3 regions of the Marinomonas sp. THO17 genome follow, and region 1 is predicted to be linked to each of the others. Evidence: predicted binding sites of a transcription regulator. Region 1 holds the regulator's gene; each other region holds the start of a gene.

Region 1 (5,424 bases):
GTTTAGAGGCTTCCGGCACTCCAGCTAAATTCAGCCAGCAAATAGACTGGAGTGGTAATATCGTTATCAGCAAAGGCAATGAAATTCATTACTCCACAGATGAAGGTAAACTTGAAATCATTGGTGAGGGCTACCTAAGTCGAATGCAAAACTCCATCTCTGCAGACTATATTTTATACATGATCAATGACGGCACATTCAGCGCTGAGAAAAAAGATTCCGGTCGTGTATCTATGACCTTACAACCACAAACAAGCAAGGCAAACTAATTCATGGCTCGACTGGAAGCAAAACACCTAGCTAAAAGTTACAAAAAACGCCCTGTTGTGAAGGATGTCTCCGTTGCTGTTGAATCGGGTCAAGCCGTTGGCTTGCTAGGCCCAAATGGCGCGGGTAAAACGACATGTTTTTATATGATAGTCGGTATGGTTGCCAATGATGCTGGGGGAATTTTTATCGACGACCAGGACATTACTCAAGATGCCATGCATGTACGAGCCCAAAAAGGGGTGGGATATTTGCCGCAAGAGGCCTCTATTTTCAGAAAAATGTCCGTTGAAGACAATATTTCAGCCATTTTAGAAACCCGTAAAGAACTGTCTAAAACTGAGCAGAAAGAACGTCTAGAATCATTGCTGGAAGAATTCAACATCACTCATATTCGTAAAAATTTAGGCATGGCCCTTTCTGGTGGCGAACGGCGTAGAGTTGAAATTGCACGTGCTTTGGCAATGAATCCTAAATTCATATTATTAGACGAACCTTTCGCAGGGGTTGATCCAATTTCTGTAGGCGATATAAAGCTGATTATTAAACATTTACAAGACAACGGCATTGGCGTTTTAATTACCGACCACAATGTAAGGGAAACGCTGGATATTTGTGACAAAGCTTACATTGTAGGCAATGGTTACATCATAGCTTCTGGTGATGCCAGTGAAGTAATTAACAACGAACAAGTAAAAAAAGTCTATTTAGGCGACGACTTCCGCCTGTAACCCCTTATCATTGTTGTAGAAAGGGAGTAGTATGCATAACTCGTTCCAATTATTTATTAAATCAGACAGAGTTGCTCCATGAAGCAGTCTTTACAGCTAAAGCTCGGTCAACAATTAACCATGACCCCGCAGTTGCAACAAGCCATTCGCTTGCTGCAACTTTCGACATTGGATTTAAAACAAGAAATTCATGAATTCCTTGAATCCAATCCTTTGCTGGAATTAGATGACGACGACTTAACCGCCATCGACTTACCAGCCAGCATTGAATCTAAAGTCGAAAACGATACAAGCAAAGAAAAGGCAAACAGTGAGTCAGCCGAAGAAGCCCGATTAGAATCAGAATGGACGGAAAGTATCCCAGAAGAGTTGTCAATTGATAGCAACTGGGATGATACCTATCAAAGCTCAGCCGCAGTAAGCGATGTGACTAGCTTCGATAATGAAATGGACTTTGAGAGTCGTAATGCTCCAGCAGAGAGTATTCAAGACCATTTAATTTGGCAGCTCAATCTTACTCACATGTCAGACCGTGACTTGGAGATTGCTTACGCGATTGTTGATTGCGTTCAGCCTGACGGTTATCTGAGCATGCCATTAGAAGACATTCTAGAATCTCTCACAGGTGATCTAGAAGACCTTGAACTGGATGAAATCCAAGCTGTTCAGCACAGATTACAACGCTTTGATCCGGTCGGCGTATGCTCTATTGATTTACGGGATTGTCTGCTAGTGCAATTAGAAGCTTTCCAAGACCACCCTTTATTCAGAAGCACACAAAACTTGATCAGCCATTATTTAAATCTGCTAGGCAGTCGAGATTTTGTGCAGTTAAGCCGTAAAACCAAGCTTAAAGACGAAGCGCTTAAAGAAGTTATTCACCTTATCCAACAACTCAATCCGCGCCCAGGTTCCGCCATTGATGAAGACGACACGGATTATGTCATACCAGATGTGTCAGTTAAAAAGCGTAACGGCATTTGGCAAGTCGAATTGAATAATGACGCTTTACCGCCGATCAAGATTAACGAAACCTATTCTGCGATGGCCAACACGGCCTCTACAGCAGAAGATGTAAGCTACATCAAAAATTCCTTACAAGAAGCTAAATGGTTTATGAAGAGTTTACAAAGTCGTAATGAAACTCTGCTAAAAGTAGCCAGCTGTATTGTGAGTCGCCAGATTGATTTCTTCGAACTTGGCGAAGAAGCCATGAAACCTATGGTATTACATGATGTTGCCGAAGAAGTAGGCATGCATGAATCAACTATTTCTCGTGTCACTACACAAAAATACATGCATACACCAAAAGGCATTTTTGAATTGAAATACTTCTTTTCAAGCCATGTTAATACTGCGTCAGGCGGTGAATGTTCTTCTACCGCCATACGCGCTATGATTAAAAAATTGGTTGCTGATGAACCTGCTAAGAAACCACTTAGTGATAATAAATTAGCAACCATCTTGGCGGACCAAGGCATTCAAGTAGCAAGACGCACCGTTGCCAAATATCGTGAGGCGATGAATATACCGCCTTCCAATGAACGAAAAAGATTGATTTAACAGGTATTAAGTATCATGCCATTAAATTCACTATTAAAAGCCGATCTGGTGCTTGCTAAACAAGACATTGTTAGTAAAAAACGGGTTCTTGAAAGTTTGGCGGAGATCACTTCTAACCGCCTACACTGTGATAATGAAGCTGTCTATGACGCCTTGTTGGCACGTGAAAAATTAGGTAGCACCGGCATAGGCAATGGCATTGCCATCCCGCATTGCCGTCTAGAATCTGCCAATCGTACGGCCGTTGTTGTTATGTCACTACAAAGCCCCATTGACTTTGACTCTGTCGACAAACAGAGTGTTGACTTGATCTTCGCCTTAATTGTGCCACCTCACGAATGCGATCAACACTTATCGACTCTAGCGCAAATTGCTGAATTGGCGCAGTCACCTGACGCACTAGCAGAACTTCGTAACGCAAAAACCAATGAAGAGTTATACACTAGCTTTGAATCTTTAATATAAGGATGAGACAGCATGCAGGAAGAATCCATTACTATTATCAACAAGCTTGGCCTGCATGCCCGCGCAGCAGGCAAGCTGGTTGAAACCACATCACGTTTCTCATGTGACATCACCATTGAGAAGGACGGTCGTAATGTTGACGGCAAAAGCATCATGGCAATGATGATGTTGGCGGCAGGCAAAGGTACTGAAATCACTGTTAAAACCAATGGAGAAGATGAGGAAGAAGCGATTAAAGCCGTCTTGGCTTTGATTAATGATCGTTTTGGTGAAGACGAGTAGTTTCCATGTCTGAAAAAACGTTAAGCCATCTGCAGACCGTTAGTGAGTCCCTTGAGTCTGGGGCAACTATGCAGACGCGATACCTGCTTAACGGCGCCCTACCTGCACAAGATGTAGCCCGTTTACTCGAATCTTCCCCCCCAAAAGAGCGTAAATTACTTTGGGAGTTAATTGACTCTAAAAACGAGGGGGAAGTACTTCAATATCTAAGTGAAGACATAGGTGTCCAGTTCCTAAAAGAAATGGATACTGAGCGCTTGGTTGCAGTATCAGAACATTTTGAAAGTGATGACCTTGCCGACTTATTACAACACTTACCTGAAACGGTCGTAAAAGAAGTTCTTGCGTCTATGACGGCGCAAGACAGAACCCGTGTCGAAACCCTACTGAGCTACTCTGAGGATTCAGCGGGTGGCTTGATGAACACGGACACCATCACCATTCGTCCGAACATCACTGTGGATATCGTATTCCGCTATTTACGTCGTCACAATACCTTACCAGATATGACGGATAACCTGTTGGTCGTTAGCCGTTCAGATCGCTTATTGGGTACACTAACGTTAACCAAACTCTTAGTGAGTGATCCTGACGACACAGTACGCGACATCATGGAAACGGATTACACTTCCATCACCGCTGATACACCTGCCAGCGATGTCGCTCAACTATTTGAAAATATGGACCTAGTGTCTGCTCCAGTTATCGATGGAGAAAGCCAAAAACTGCTCGGCCGCATCACTATTGATGACGTGGTAGACGTTATCCGTGACGAAGCTGAGCACTCCATGCTAAGTATGGCTGGTTTGGATGATGATGAAGATACCTTCTCCCCTATTCTAAAAACCACCAAACGTCGCGCTATTTGGTTAGGTATTAATCTGATTACCGCCTTTATCGCCTCATATGTCATTGGTTTATTTCAACACACCCTAGACCAAGTGGTGGCATTAGCCATTTTAATGCCCATTGTCGCCAGCATGGGAGGCATCGCAGGCTCACAAGTACTGACCTTGGTTATTCGAGGGATAGCGCTTAACCAAATAGGATCAACCAATGCTCGCTGGCTACTCAATCGTGAATTAATTGTCGGTATGCTGAACGGTATCCTTTGGGCTAGTGTTATCGCCGCTCTTACGGCCGTTTGGTTTGACAATATTATGATTGCCTATATCATTGCAGGCGCAACCATCATTAACTTACTTTTTGCCGCTACCACTGGAACCTTATTGCCCATTTTATTAAAAAAAATTGGCATAGACCCAGCCTTAGCAGGCAGTGTTATTTTAACAACCGTGACCGATGTGGTGGGCTTTTTATCCTTCCTAGGCTTGGCCACTATTTTTCTTGTATAGGTTCTCATGACAGATTTTGATCAATTCGAAGACGAAGACGACACCCCTAAGAGCAAAACTCAGATCAAGCGTGAAATGGAAGCCTTACAAGAGATAGGCAAAAAACTCTTGCAACTGAGCAAAAGCCAGCAAAAGAAAGTACCTATGTCTGACACACTACGTGACGCCTTAAATGAAGCCGACCGTATTAAGCAACATGAAGCCACCCGTCGTCATTTGCAATACATAGGCAAAGTGATGCGTAGCGAAGATCACCAAGCCATCGAACAAAGATTGGCTCTGTTTGATACCACATCTGCCGCTTATAACAAGCTTTTCCATCAATTAGAGCTTAAACGCGATGCATTAATTGGTGAAAACAGTAAAGAAGAATTGGCTAACTACTTGGATGAACATCCCGAAGTTGAAGATATTCAAACTTTGCGCAACCTAATTCGTCAATCTCAGAAAGAAGTTTCCCAACAAGGCAAAACCACCAATCGTAAAAAGCTGTTTCGCTTCTTACGTGAAACAGAAGAAAAACGTTTAGGCTTAGCTGAATAATCTTATTCGTTTTACACTGTTATTTTCATAACAAATACACGAAAACAAAAATAAGCCCGTTTATCATCCCTTAACAAACGGGCTTATTACTATCTATTAATCCTAACTAACTAAATCGACGATGCTCAAGGCAGGGCATCTTTTCACGGTATTTAGCAATGTCTAATTTGTTAATTTGATGTACAAAATAGCCAGGCTCTTCCGACAAGCCAAGCAAT
Region 2 (5,424 bases), 860 kb from region 1:
CAAAACGCCTTGCCAAGTTCATAATGTGCGTCATCTCCTCAACCGCGTTTACATTACTGCCTTCAACAAAACCACTGACTAACTGAACATTGAGGTCGGGCTCAAGAAACTCGCCATTCTTGGTATGTATCAAACCATCCTGACCTTTACGGATATTTTGACTGTCTGGGTTTACCAGCTTAATTTGATTGATCACCGCCACTTCATTAGCAGCACCACCTTGTGGAACCACGGAGATGGAACCGTCTGCCATAATATTTATGTTATCTACCGGCGGAAGAAAAATTGGGCCTCCAACACCGGCAACAGGCAAACCTCGTCCCGTTACTAATTGCCCAGCGGCATTAATTTGCAAGTCACCGGCACGTGTATACGCCTCTTGACCATTCTCATCATAAACCGTAATAAAGCCTTCACCATTGATTGCCACATCCAGATTCCGGTCTGTTTGAATCATATCCCCTTGGGTATATCGCGTAGCTGGATTCTCCGTCATAGCGTAAACACGGCTAGGGTAATAGTCTCCATAGACTTGCATAGCGCGGGCTTGCTCAAAATCCGAACGAAATCCAGTGGTATTCACATTGGCTAGGTTATTGGCATGAATGGCTTGTGCATTCATAGTCTGCACGCCTCCACTCATCGCCAAATATAATGCTTTATCCATTGCCTGCTCCCATCAAAATTAGGCTATCTTGTTAACCTTCTTTCAAAAAGCGTACCAACTTATTAAAAACAAAAAAAAACCGAAGCAGACATGCCGCTTCGGCCATTAAACTTCTCTCTCCAGAAAATTTTTTTAACGTAGATTTATTATAGTTTGCGTAACAGTATTTTCTGTTTCTAATGTTTTACTGTTCGCTTGATAATTACGCTGAGCCTCGATTAAAGAGACCAGTTCTGCCGTCAAATCAACGTTCGATTCCTCTAATGCTCCCCCCTGAATTTTACCCAAGGTTCCGCTGTTTGGACGACCAATATCAGCTGGGCCTGACCCTTTACTCGCTAACCACGAAGTATGACCTGTCGGCACCAAACCATCAGTACTGTCAAAGGTTGCCAAGGCAACCTGGCCAAGTGTTGCCGTTTGTTGGTTGGTATAACTGGCAATTAACAAGCCATCAACATCAAAAGAAACCCCTTGTAGCTCACCAGCCGAAAAACCATCCTGTTCAAAAGTATCTGTATTTTCAAGGGCATATTGTGTAGACCCAACCATATCGATCGGAGTAATACGCGTGCGATTAGTTGGATCCAGACCAACAATTTCAAGACTAATAGGTTGAGTCACCTCAAATGGCGGTAAACCTCTGTATGCCCCCATCAAGTTCCCTGCGTTGTCAAAACGTATCGAGGTGTCCTCCTCAAGGAAACGAGTCTCCATTCCAGTAAGCGGATCTTCAAACGTTTCTTCACCATCCACGGTCACCCTCATCTCGTAGGTATTATCTTCACCCTGCTTAACAAAGTAGTAACCAATAGTATGGGGTTCACCCAAAGAGTCATAAATCGTTCGAGTATTACCATAGGTATAAGTATCAGGATCCAATGCATCAAATGCCTCACGAGCAACAGAACTTGGATTTCGCACATTTTCAGGCGTCAATGTGGTAGTAAGTGCAGCACCACCTAGGGTGCCAGTAATGGTTATTGGGGTTCTGGTTCCTGCCACAATATCCGCCACACCAGGATTAGCTCCGCCCAAATACAATAGTTCGAAAGGGGCCTCATTAATGCCATCACCGTTAAAATCCTTTCCACCCTCCGCAGAATTGTAAGTTGCGTAGGTCTCTGGCAAGAAAGCGGCACCCGTATCATCTGTAAGATTGCCGTCTACCGTGGCATATACTCGGTAGGTGTTTGGTAACTCACTTTTTGCGTAGTAATAAGTAACAATGTGCGTATTACCATTGGCATCGGCAACACCTTGAGTTTGTGTATAATTAAAAGTATCAGGGTCCAACGGATCGAAATCCACCTTTATAAATGGAGGGACATCCTCACTTTTAGAGTTTAGATTGATTTGAAGCTCCATCTCACTCGTGGGTTCAGGCGGGATTCTTTCCGTTGGTATCCGCAAATCATCCAGATTTCCTCCAACAACACCGTCAACGGCATTAAAGCCTTGTACATGGCTGCCTGTATTAGTAACAAGAAAACCGTTTTCATCCAATTTAAAGTTACCAGCTCGTGTATAAGATTGCGCTATCCCCGCATCCAATACAAAAAAGCCCTCACCATCAACAGCCAAATCCAGATTGTTATCTGTATAGGAAAGGTTACCGGGCGAAAATTCTTGCGCCACTTTACTCACACTTACACCAGAGCCAATACTGTTACCGCTGCCCGCGCCCAGTACACTGGTATTGTATAAGTCATCAAATTCAATGCGTGATTTCTTAAAGCCAGTGGTATCGGCGTTGGCAATGTTATTACCCGTAACACCCAAATAATCAGCCGAGGCTTTAATGCCAGACAGTGCAGTATTAAATCCCATAACGCTCTCCAGTTACCCTAAGATTTCTAGTTCTTTTGTTAATTTAATCTTGCCGTGGTTCTCCACGTTCAAGACGGTGCCATCTTCACCATTGATGGTGACACCTTGAATTCGAGTTGGTACACGCGTTGACATAGAGGATGTCTCTCCTTGCGCATCAGTCGAGGTAGCGACAAAGCGATACTCACCTGCCGGCAAAGGATTCCCCTCATCATCCAATTTATCCCAGCTAAATTCGCCTGTATCCATTGGTGCCGTTCTAACCAACTTATTGTCAGCATCATAAACTTTAATCACTGCGCTCTTAGATGACTCCGGCACCACGGCTTTCACTAGCAAAGGATCAGAGCCTTCTACCATTTTGGCCTTATTACCATCCATAAGAATGGACTTGCCTACCAAGGTCGAAGCGCTTAATGCCTGATTGGATGTCAATGATGTCGCCATGGTTTCCAATTGATCGGAAATACTGGTCAATCTCTCTAAGGAACTAAACTGTGACATTTGAGCCACCATGTCATTTGCATCCTGAGGCGCTGTCGGATCTTGTCCCTTTAACTGCTCAATGTATAACTTAAGAAATACATTTTGATCTGCCAAGGCTGCGCTTTCCGACTTTACCTCGGGCTTTTCTATACCAGCTTTGGATTTTGCCGCATCAGTACCGTATTGCGAGATCAGACCACTTAAGCCATTTTTATCAGATATATTTGCCATCTATCTGCTCCTAGGACTGCCCAAGCGTGAGCATTTTCTGCATCATGCTTTTCGCTGAGTTCATAACGTCTACATTAGTCTGAAAGGAACGCGACGCAGACATCATGTCAGCCATCTCTTCCATCGGATTAACGTTTGGATAAAACACATAACCCTCTTCATTTGCCATCGGATGATCTGGCTCGTATCTTGGCTGCAAGGGTGCATCTGACTCAACTATCGCATCCACTTTGACGCCCACACCCGCACCTGTGTTGTCCAATTTGGTGGATCCCCAACCCCGCTTACGCATAGAGTCATTCATCATTTGAGAAAAAACAGGCTTGCGAGCACGATAAGTCTGATCCGCAGAACTGGCTGCACTGTCTACGTTTGCCATATTACTCGCCACGGTATTCAGTCGTACTGTCTGAGCACTCATTGCCGAACCGGATATGGTAAAAATATTACTCAAAGACATAATCATTAATTCCCAGTCAGTGCTTTTTTCATGCCACTGATTTTTCTATCTAAAAACATAAAACTGGTGTCGAACTGCAAAGAGTTTTGTGCGTATTCTGCCTGCTCTCTTTGCATGTCTACTGTGTTTCCATCAAGAGAAGGCTGACTTGGGTTGCGATAAAGCAAATCGCCAGTCAATTCCGTCTCAGCTGATTCGGTAAAATGACGAGCATTGGTTCCTTTTAATTGCAAACGTCTCATTTCGTTGTTAAGCGATGCATTGAAACTAATGTCACGCGCTTTGTAATTAGGCGTATCTGCGTTGGCAATGTTATTTGCCAAAACGGCCGCACGCGCACTACGAAACTCTAACGCTTTATCATGGCCAGCAAAGGCACCGGCAAAGGAAATCGCCATTTTACTCTTAATCCAATTTTTCTAAGATGTTTTGTATAAAGCAATTATGATGCCAAAAAAAATATCATTATTTTTCAATAAGTTAAAAATAGACATTATAAAAACGGCAAAAAGCGGCAATTAAAATATAGATAACAAAAACAAAAAAAGCCCATCCTAAGATGAGCTTTTCATAATCCCATTAATGAGGTCTAATTCGCTTTGGCTTTATAAACAATGCCAGGATGACACTGAACTATTTCAAAGTAATCTGACAAGCCACTTAAAGCTTCAGAGCCTCCCAAGAACAAGTACCCCCCGGGTTTTAAGGATGCATGCATGCGTTTGAGAATGTCTTGTTTCCTTTCTACCGTGAAATAAATCAGTACATTGCGACAAAAAATCACGTCGAACTTACCCAAGCCAGTAAAAGAATCAATCAAATTTAGGTATTTAAATTCAACTCTCGAACTTAGATTTGGTTTTATTTTCCACGTCGCCTCATTAATCTTGTCGAAGTAACGTTTTTGCAAATCTGGCCCCAAACCTCTAGCAATGGCCAAACTATCGTATTCACCCTGCTTAGCATGCTGCAAAATATTGGTACAGATATCGGTTGCTACAATTCGCTCACCCGGTTTAAGCAAACCAGGTCGAGCATTTTTGAACTCCTCTATCACCATACTAATAGAGTAAGGCTCTTGACCGGTTGAAGAAGCGGCTGACCAAATACGCAAAGGCGCACCAGTCATTTCAGGCAACACTTTCTCACGCAAAATAGTGAAGGGATGCGTATCACGGAACCACAAAGTTTCATTTGTGGTCATCGCATTAATGACTTCTTCCTTTAACTTGGAATTAAATGGCTTATCAAGAGCATCCACCAACATCTCAATTTTGGAAAAGTTCTCTCTTTCTAAAATTTTGCCAAGACGGCTTGCCACAAGATATTGCTTATTGTCGCTTAACGAGATTCCACACACTTTTTGCAAATAATCTCGGAAGCGATTGTAACCAGCAGGGCTGATTGCATTAGTCGTGCTGAGCATTAAAACTCCATTATTTAATGACAGCTAGGCCAAACCACATTGCCTAGCTAAATATTTACTCAGATTGCACTTCTACCGTCTCGATCGCTAGACGTGCCAATTCATCTGGCTGGAATTTCGCCAAGAAGCCATCGGCACCTACTTTCTTGACCATAGCTTCATTAAATACGCCACTTAAGGAAGTGTGTAGAAGAATAAATAAGTCCTGCATGCGGCTATCGTTACGAATTGCTGTGGTTAATGTATAGCCATCCATCTCCGGCATTTCGATATCAGAAATTACCATAGAAAACTCTTCTGTTACATCGGTACCTTCTGCTGCCA
Region 3 (5,424 bases), 890 kb from region 1:
AAATTTCTACCGCTTCTGGACGGTTAGCATTGTTATTTTCATCCAGCCATTTGGCCGCACGAATCATGGCTTTCACCACTCGAATATGAGTAATTGGATACTCGTCAGCCCACTCTTTACTCACACCAAACACTTTCTCTGGGTTATTTTTCCAGATCTCGTAGTCGGTAATGACTGGTACACCAATGCCTTTGAATACCGCTTGCTGGTTCCAAGGTTCACCAACACAGTAACCATAGATAGTACCGGCTTCCATGGTGGCTGGCATTTGTGGCGGTGGTGTTACTGACAGCAAAGCGTCTGCATCAATTTGCCCACTGGTATCACCTTTCGCAGGTGCATAGTAACCTGGGTGAATACCACCAGCGGCTAACCAGTAACGTAATTCATAATTATGCGTCGACACAGGAAATACCATACCCATGTTGAATGGCTTACCTTCAGAGTTGTAACGATCAACAACCGGCTTCAACGCACTGGCACTGATTGGATGAACAGGCTTACCATCGGCTCCAGTTGGAATATTCGCTTTCATTTCATCCCAAACGTCATTGGAAACCGTAATACCGTTACCATTTAAGTCCATGCTGAAAGCGGTAATAATGTGAGCCTTAGTACCATATCCAATAGTGGCACCCAGTGGTTGACCCGCCAGCATGTGCGCACCATCCAACTGTCCATCGATTACACGATCCAAGAGAACTTTCCAATTCGCTTGCGCTTCTAAAGTAACGTAAAGACCTTCGTCTTCGAAGAAACCTTTCTCATAAGCAATCGCCAAAGGCGCCATATCCGTTAGCTTAATGAAGCCAAACTTCAATTCTTCTTTTTCAGGATAGTCCAATTCTGCATGGGCGGCTCCTGCCAATAAGAAAGAGCCCAATAGCAAAGCCGCCGTAGATTTTCTTACCGACTCAGCCACTTTTGGCAATTGCATAACCGTTTCCAAAGACCTCAAATTCATCGTCACTCTCCGCTTCAAAACACAAAAAAAAGGCGCATACCCACTACATTACTGTAATGGATAGGCGCCTTTGCCATTCTTTAACAACTCTACTTCGAGCTATCAATCATGTTCGTAACTGTGCAGCATCGTTGCTACTGTTACCTGATGTATGTTGCAAATCTATCTAATTTGACTTTGTTATCCTTGAAGCATTTATTATGCCAATAAAACCAAAGCATTGATTTTATTGGATTTTTAATAAAGAAATAATTTCCTATTGCCAGCCTAGATAATTTTATGCTCTCTTTTTAAGCATGGCGCACCATGAAAAGCACCTTTATAATGCTTTAAAACCTTTTAAAATCCCTTGTGAATGCAACACAACTCGACCTTCGGCCACATCTTCTAACCAAGTGGCTTCCTGCTGGCTTGATAAATGCCAAGCATTATCCATGGTACTGCTGATGTTCAACGCTTTTTCATAGATATCTTGACGATATACTTGAGCCGCTAATTGATTAATGTTCTGTGCTAAAGGTAGCTGTTGCCAGCGATGCATCTGCCCCATGACCCATAAAGCGTAACTTGGCAAAGGTCGATTAATTTCTTGCCCAGAGAAACGCTGATATGCCTCCATTGGCCAATCAAACTGACCTTTGGGTTTAATGGCACTGAAACCATACACCAACTGCTCTACCCGGCAATTAAGGTAGTCAGGATGGCTTAGTATGCTTAATAGTTCGGTCTGATTACTGACTTCATCTACCCACTCACACGCCAACTCTAATGCTCTTATAATAGCAATATGAGTCGCACCATTTTGCTCTGCCCAAGCCGTGTTCACACCAAATACTTTTTCTGGCGTGCTGCCCCAAATTTCATACCCAGTCACCAACATGTGGCCAACACCCTGCTCAACCGCTAGGCTATTCCAAGGCTCCCCCACACAATAACCATCGATTTCACCCGCTTTTAAACTGGCCAACATCTGTACGGGCGGTATCACTACTAATTGCACGTCGTGATCAGGATCAATATTCGCACGCGCTAGCCAATCTCTTAGCTGATAGTTATGGGAGGAATAAGGGTAAACAATAGCAAAACGTAATGGTGATGCTTGCTCTTTACGCTCATCAATATAACGTTTAAGTGCCACACCGTTGCGAATGTCTTGGGTGCTATTAGCAAAGCCCGTTAAGGCTTCATAAAGCGCGTTACCTATGGTAATACCATTGCCATTATGACTGACGGTAAATCCCGTTTGCATAGCCGTTTTGATACTGCCGACACCCAAGGTTGAAGCTATCGGCATGGAAGCAAGCATGTGAGCGCCTTGCAGAATATTAAAAGTCACTTTATCGCGAATACTCGCCCAAGAAGCTTCTTTAGACAATTCTACTGCCACTCCTTGCTGAGCAAAAAAGCCTTTCTCTTTAGCAATGACAAAAGGGGCACAATCAATCAGAGGGATAAAACCAATACGCACACTTTGCATATCCCTATTGATATCCTGTGTAACATTAGGATCAGGATACGTCATTTCGTCCCTCCCATAATCTCCATTACCGAAATAATATTTCGAGCCACTTCCGTCATTCGCTGGCTTCGATCCATCGCCAATTTTCTAAGCGCCTGATAGGCAGCAGGCTCATCACATTGTTGATGTTTCATGATCAAACCCTTCGCTTTTTCGATTAACTTGCGATCTTCAAGTTGAGTTTTTACCGTTTCCAATTCTGATCGCAAGGCTTGGAATTCTCTAAAACGCGCAATGGCAACCTGTAAAATGGCTTTCACACTACCACTATTAACACCGTCCACTACGTATGCACTGACCCCAGCACGTATGGCCGCCTCCACATGACGAGAATCATCTTCCTCGGCAAACATAACAATGGGTCTGGGATTATCTTGGGTGAGTCGTGACATGTTTTCCAACATATCGCGATCTGGAGATTCAATATCAATAATCACCATGTCAGGCTGACATTCCGTAACAGCTTGACTAAGGTGTTTGGCATTTTCTAAACGTCGAATAACACGATAACCACTGTCCAACATGGCTTGCTCAACAATAGCAGCTCGGGCAGGTTCATTATCGACCAACATCACGGTCAATTCTTGTTGTGGGGGCGCAGGCATAGTGCACTCTCTTCTTATACAAGCTCATTTAAACGCTATAAAGCAAGATATGCGCCATTAACGAACATAGATTTAAAAAACAAAGGGGTCTGTGAAATAACTTAAAAATCAAATGATTGAATATATTTAAATGTATAAAAGCAGGTTGAAATCAAAATCATACTTTGCCAAACAAGCAGAAAAGCGCTGCAAGAGTGCAAACTTGATAAAATGAAAAATTAATGCACCATTAGGTAACTTTTCGCCTTCAATGCTAAGGTCAAACGATCACCTGTATCCGTTTTCTTATAGATTGAAGTAAGATGAGCTTTAACCGTTCTTTCTGTAATGGCCATTTCATGGGCCACTTGCTTATTAGACAATCCCGAGGCCACCAAACGTACCACATCCATTTCACGTTCAGACAGTTCACTCATGTCCAAACTAGGTTCATTCAATTGTTCAGTAGATTGACTGATTAATTGCTGAATAAAGGCTTTCCCACCCCAGATTTCTCCAGAGTCAATCACAGAAATCACCAATGAAAGTTGTTCTTGACCGATATAGGGTGCACATTGACCATTCACACCTACTGAAAACATACGCAAAGCCGCTTGCTGACTGGCTTGATTGGGAAAAACAAGCAGTTTCAATGAAGCAAATTGTGATCTCAAAAGCACCACGTCTTCAACCTGCTGAGAAAAAGTGACATCCGCTAAAAATACAAAACAATAATGAAATGTCTGGTTTGAAGTGGATAAAGCTTGTTGTGCCTCCTCCAGATTCATGACTTTTACCAATTCAGCACCTTTTGGCACTACTTTTAACCAGTGCTGCCAAACCGCTTCATCTGTATTCCAACACAATATTTTCAAAACCTGACTCGTATCAATAGGTATTTATATTATTCTAACCAGCTGACAACATTTGGTTGTTAACATTTGTTATCCACTTTAATAGGCAAACAATTTTTTGTAATTAGCGTTCACGTAAGGCATTTTGCTTGGCTTTCAAAATGGGTTTTAATAGATAATTTAATAGGGTCTTTTTCCCCGTGATAATATCCACGCTAGCTTGCATACCAGGGATGATTGGCAATTGTGCATCAGCTGAACCCAAGAAATTTTTATCAGTTCTGACTCGCACCAAATAAAAGCTATTACCCTCTTCGTCTAAAATGGTATCCGCACTGATGTTTTCAACCGTACCATCCAAGCCACCAAAAATAGCAAAGTCATAAGCAGACAACTTCACCACAGCGGGCAGATTTGGTTTGATAAAGCCTATGTTCTCAGGTCGTATTTTAGCTTCGATCAATAAAGAGTCTTCAATCGGCACTATCTCCATCAGATTCATACCTGGCTTGATAACACCACCGACAGTGTTAATCTGAATCTGTTTAACAATACCCTTTACCGGCGAACGCACCTGAGTACGCGACACCTTATCCTCCAAAGACACGCTGGCTTCGCGAATTTGATCCAACTTACTGCGCACATTGGTCAATTCTTCTTGTGCATCCGCACGAAATTTAGCAACACTTTCATCTAGCTTACTTTGCGCTTCTTTAAGTGCTGCACGAGCACGTGGAATCGCTAACTGAGTTGCTTCCAAGTCTCCTTGCAGTTGGTTGACTTCGCGCTCTAATTGCAAGAGTTCAACCCGCGATACCGCCCCTTGTTCAAAAGCTGGCCGCGTTAATGCCAGTTCTTCTCTAGAAAATTCATAACTCTGTTTGAGATTGTCCAGCTTAGCTTGTAGTTCAACGATTTCTTGCTTTTTCTGTTCTATTTGCTGCTCAAAACCTGCTTGATTGGTACGCAATGACTCTAGACGGTTGTCGTATAGATCCATCTCTCGATTCACTACCGAAGGATAATTGCTGCGTAAATCCTCATCAAACACTGGCGGCATACCGTCAGACTCGCCTTGCAAGCGTGACGCTCTGGCTTGCAAGTTGATGAATTCTGCCTGCTGCTCCCGCAAAGAAGACAAGGCTTCAGTGTTTTCAATAGTCATGAGGATCTGACCTGAATTGACCACTTGACCGACCTTGACGTTAATTTCTTTTAAGATCCCGCCTTCCAAGTTTTGAATTTGCTGCACCTGACTGGAAGGAATTACTGTCCCCTCACCCACAGTCACTTCATCCAAAGCGGTAAAATAGGCCCATACTAGAGACGTCATGATGAATAAAAAAATCACCCAAAGGATAATACGTCCCCCCCGAGGGGTTCTCAGCATTAACGCAGCATTTCTATCGGATAGGTAACCAAGGTCACCTTGTGTTACTGAGCGCTTACTCATAATCAACTAACCTTAAGCTTACCTTGGCGCAGTGCTTCGTGTACTTGTTC

Evidence for each region. The regulator sigma-54, encoded in region 1, starts transcription at its own class of promoters, with help from an activator protein. The targets are predictions, from matches to a motif close to TGGCACNNNNNTTGCTNT.
Region 2: flgB (flagellar basal body rod protein FlgB) is a predicted target of sigma-54. The motif match lies at 4,110-4,127, and genes of this name have one in related genera.
Region 3: ABXS85_RS05100 (CmpA/NrtA family ABC transporter substrate-binding protein) is a predicted target of sigma-54. The motif match lies at 1,153-1,170, and genes of this name have one in related genera.

The regions. Positions count from the first base shown of each region.
Region 1 is NZ_AP031575.1:197,396-202,819, reverse strand. Features, by position in the region: gene lptA (lipopolysaccharide transport periplasmic protein LptA) at 1-269, shown strand, start outside; gene lptB (LPS export ABC transporter ATP-binding protein) at 273-998, shown strand; gene ABXS85_RS00875 (RNA polymerase factor sigma-54) at 1,077-2,561, shown strand; gene ptsN (PTS IIA-like nitrogen regulatory protein PtsN) at 2,577-3,026, shown strand; gene ABXS85_RS00865 (HPr family phosphocarrier protein) at 3,039-3,308, shown strand; gene mgtE (magnesium transporter) at 3,314-4,663, shown strand; gene yjgA (ribosome biogenesis factor YjgA) at 4,670-5,206, shown strand; gene ABXS85_RS00850 (carbon-nitrogen hydrolase family protein) at 5,313-5,424, opposite strand, start outside.
Region 2 is NZ_AP031575.1:3,258,782-3,264,205, reverse strand. Features, by position in the region: gene flgF (flagellar basal-body rod protein FlgF) at 1-667, opposite strand, end outside; gene ABXS85_RS15460 (flagellar hook-basal body complex protein) at 800-2,497, opposite strand; gene ABXS85_RS15455 (flagellar hook capping FlgD N-terminal domain-containing protein) at 2,510-3,214, opposite strand; gene flgC (flagellar basal body rod protein FlgC) at 3,225-3,674, opposite strand; gene flgB (flagellar basal body rod protein FlgB) at 3,680-4,072, opposite strand; gene ABXS85_RS15440 (protein-glutamate O-methyltransferase CheR) at 4,264-5,100, opposite strand; gene ABXS85_RS15435 (chemotaxis protein CheV) at 5,156-5,424, opposite strand, start outside.
Region 3 is NZ_AP031575.1:1,084,764-1,090,187, forward strand. Features, by position in the region: gene ABXS85_RS05100 (CmpA/NrtA family ABC transporter substrate-binding protein) at 1-964, opposite strand, end outside; gene ABXS85_RS05105 (CmpA/NrtA family ABC transporter substrate-binding protein) at 1,284-2,486, opposite strand; gene ABXS85_RS05110 (ANTAR domain-containing protein) at 2,483-3,088, opposite strand; gene ABXS85_RS05115 (response regulator transcription factor) at 3,307-3,942, opposite strand; gene ABXS85_RS05120 (HlyD family type I secretion periplasmic adaptor subunit) at 4,046-5,374, opposite strand; gene ABXS85_RS05125 (type I secretion system permease/ATPase) at 5,377-5,424, opposite strand, start outside.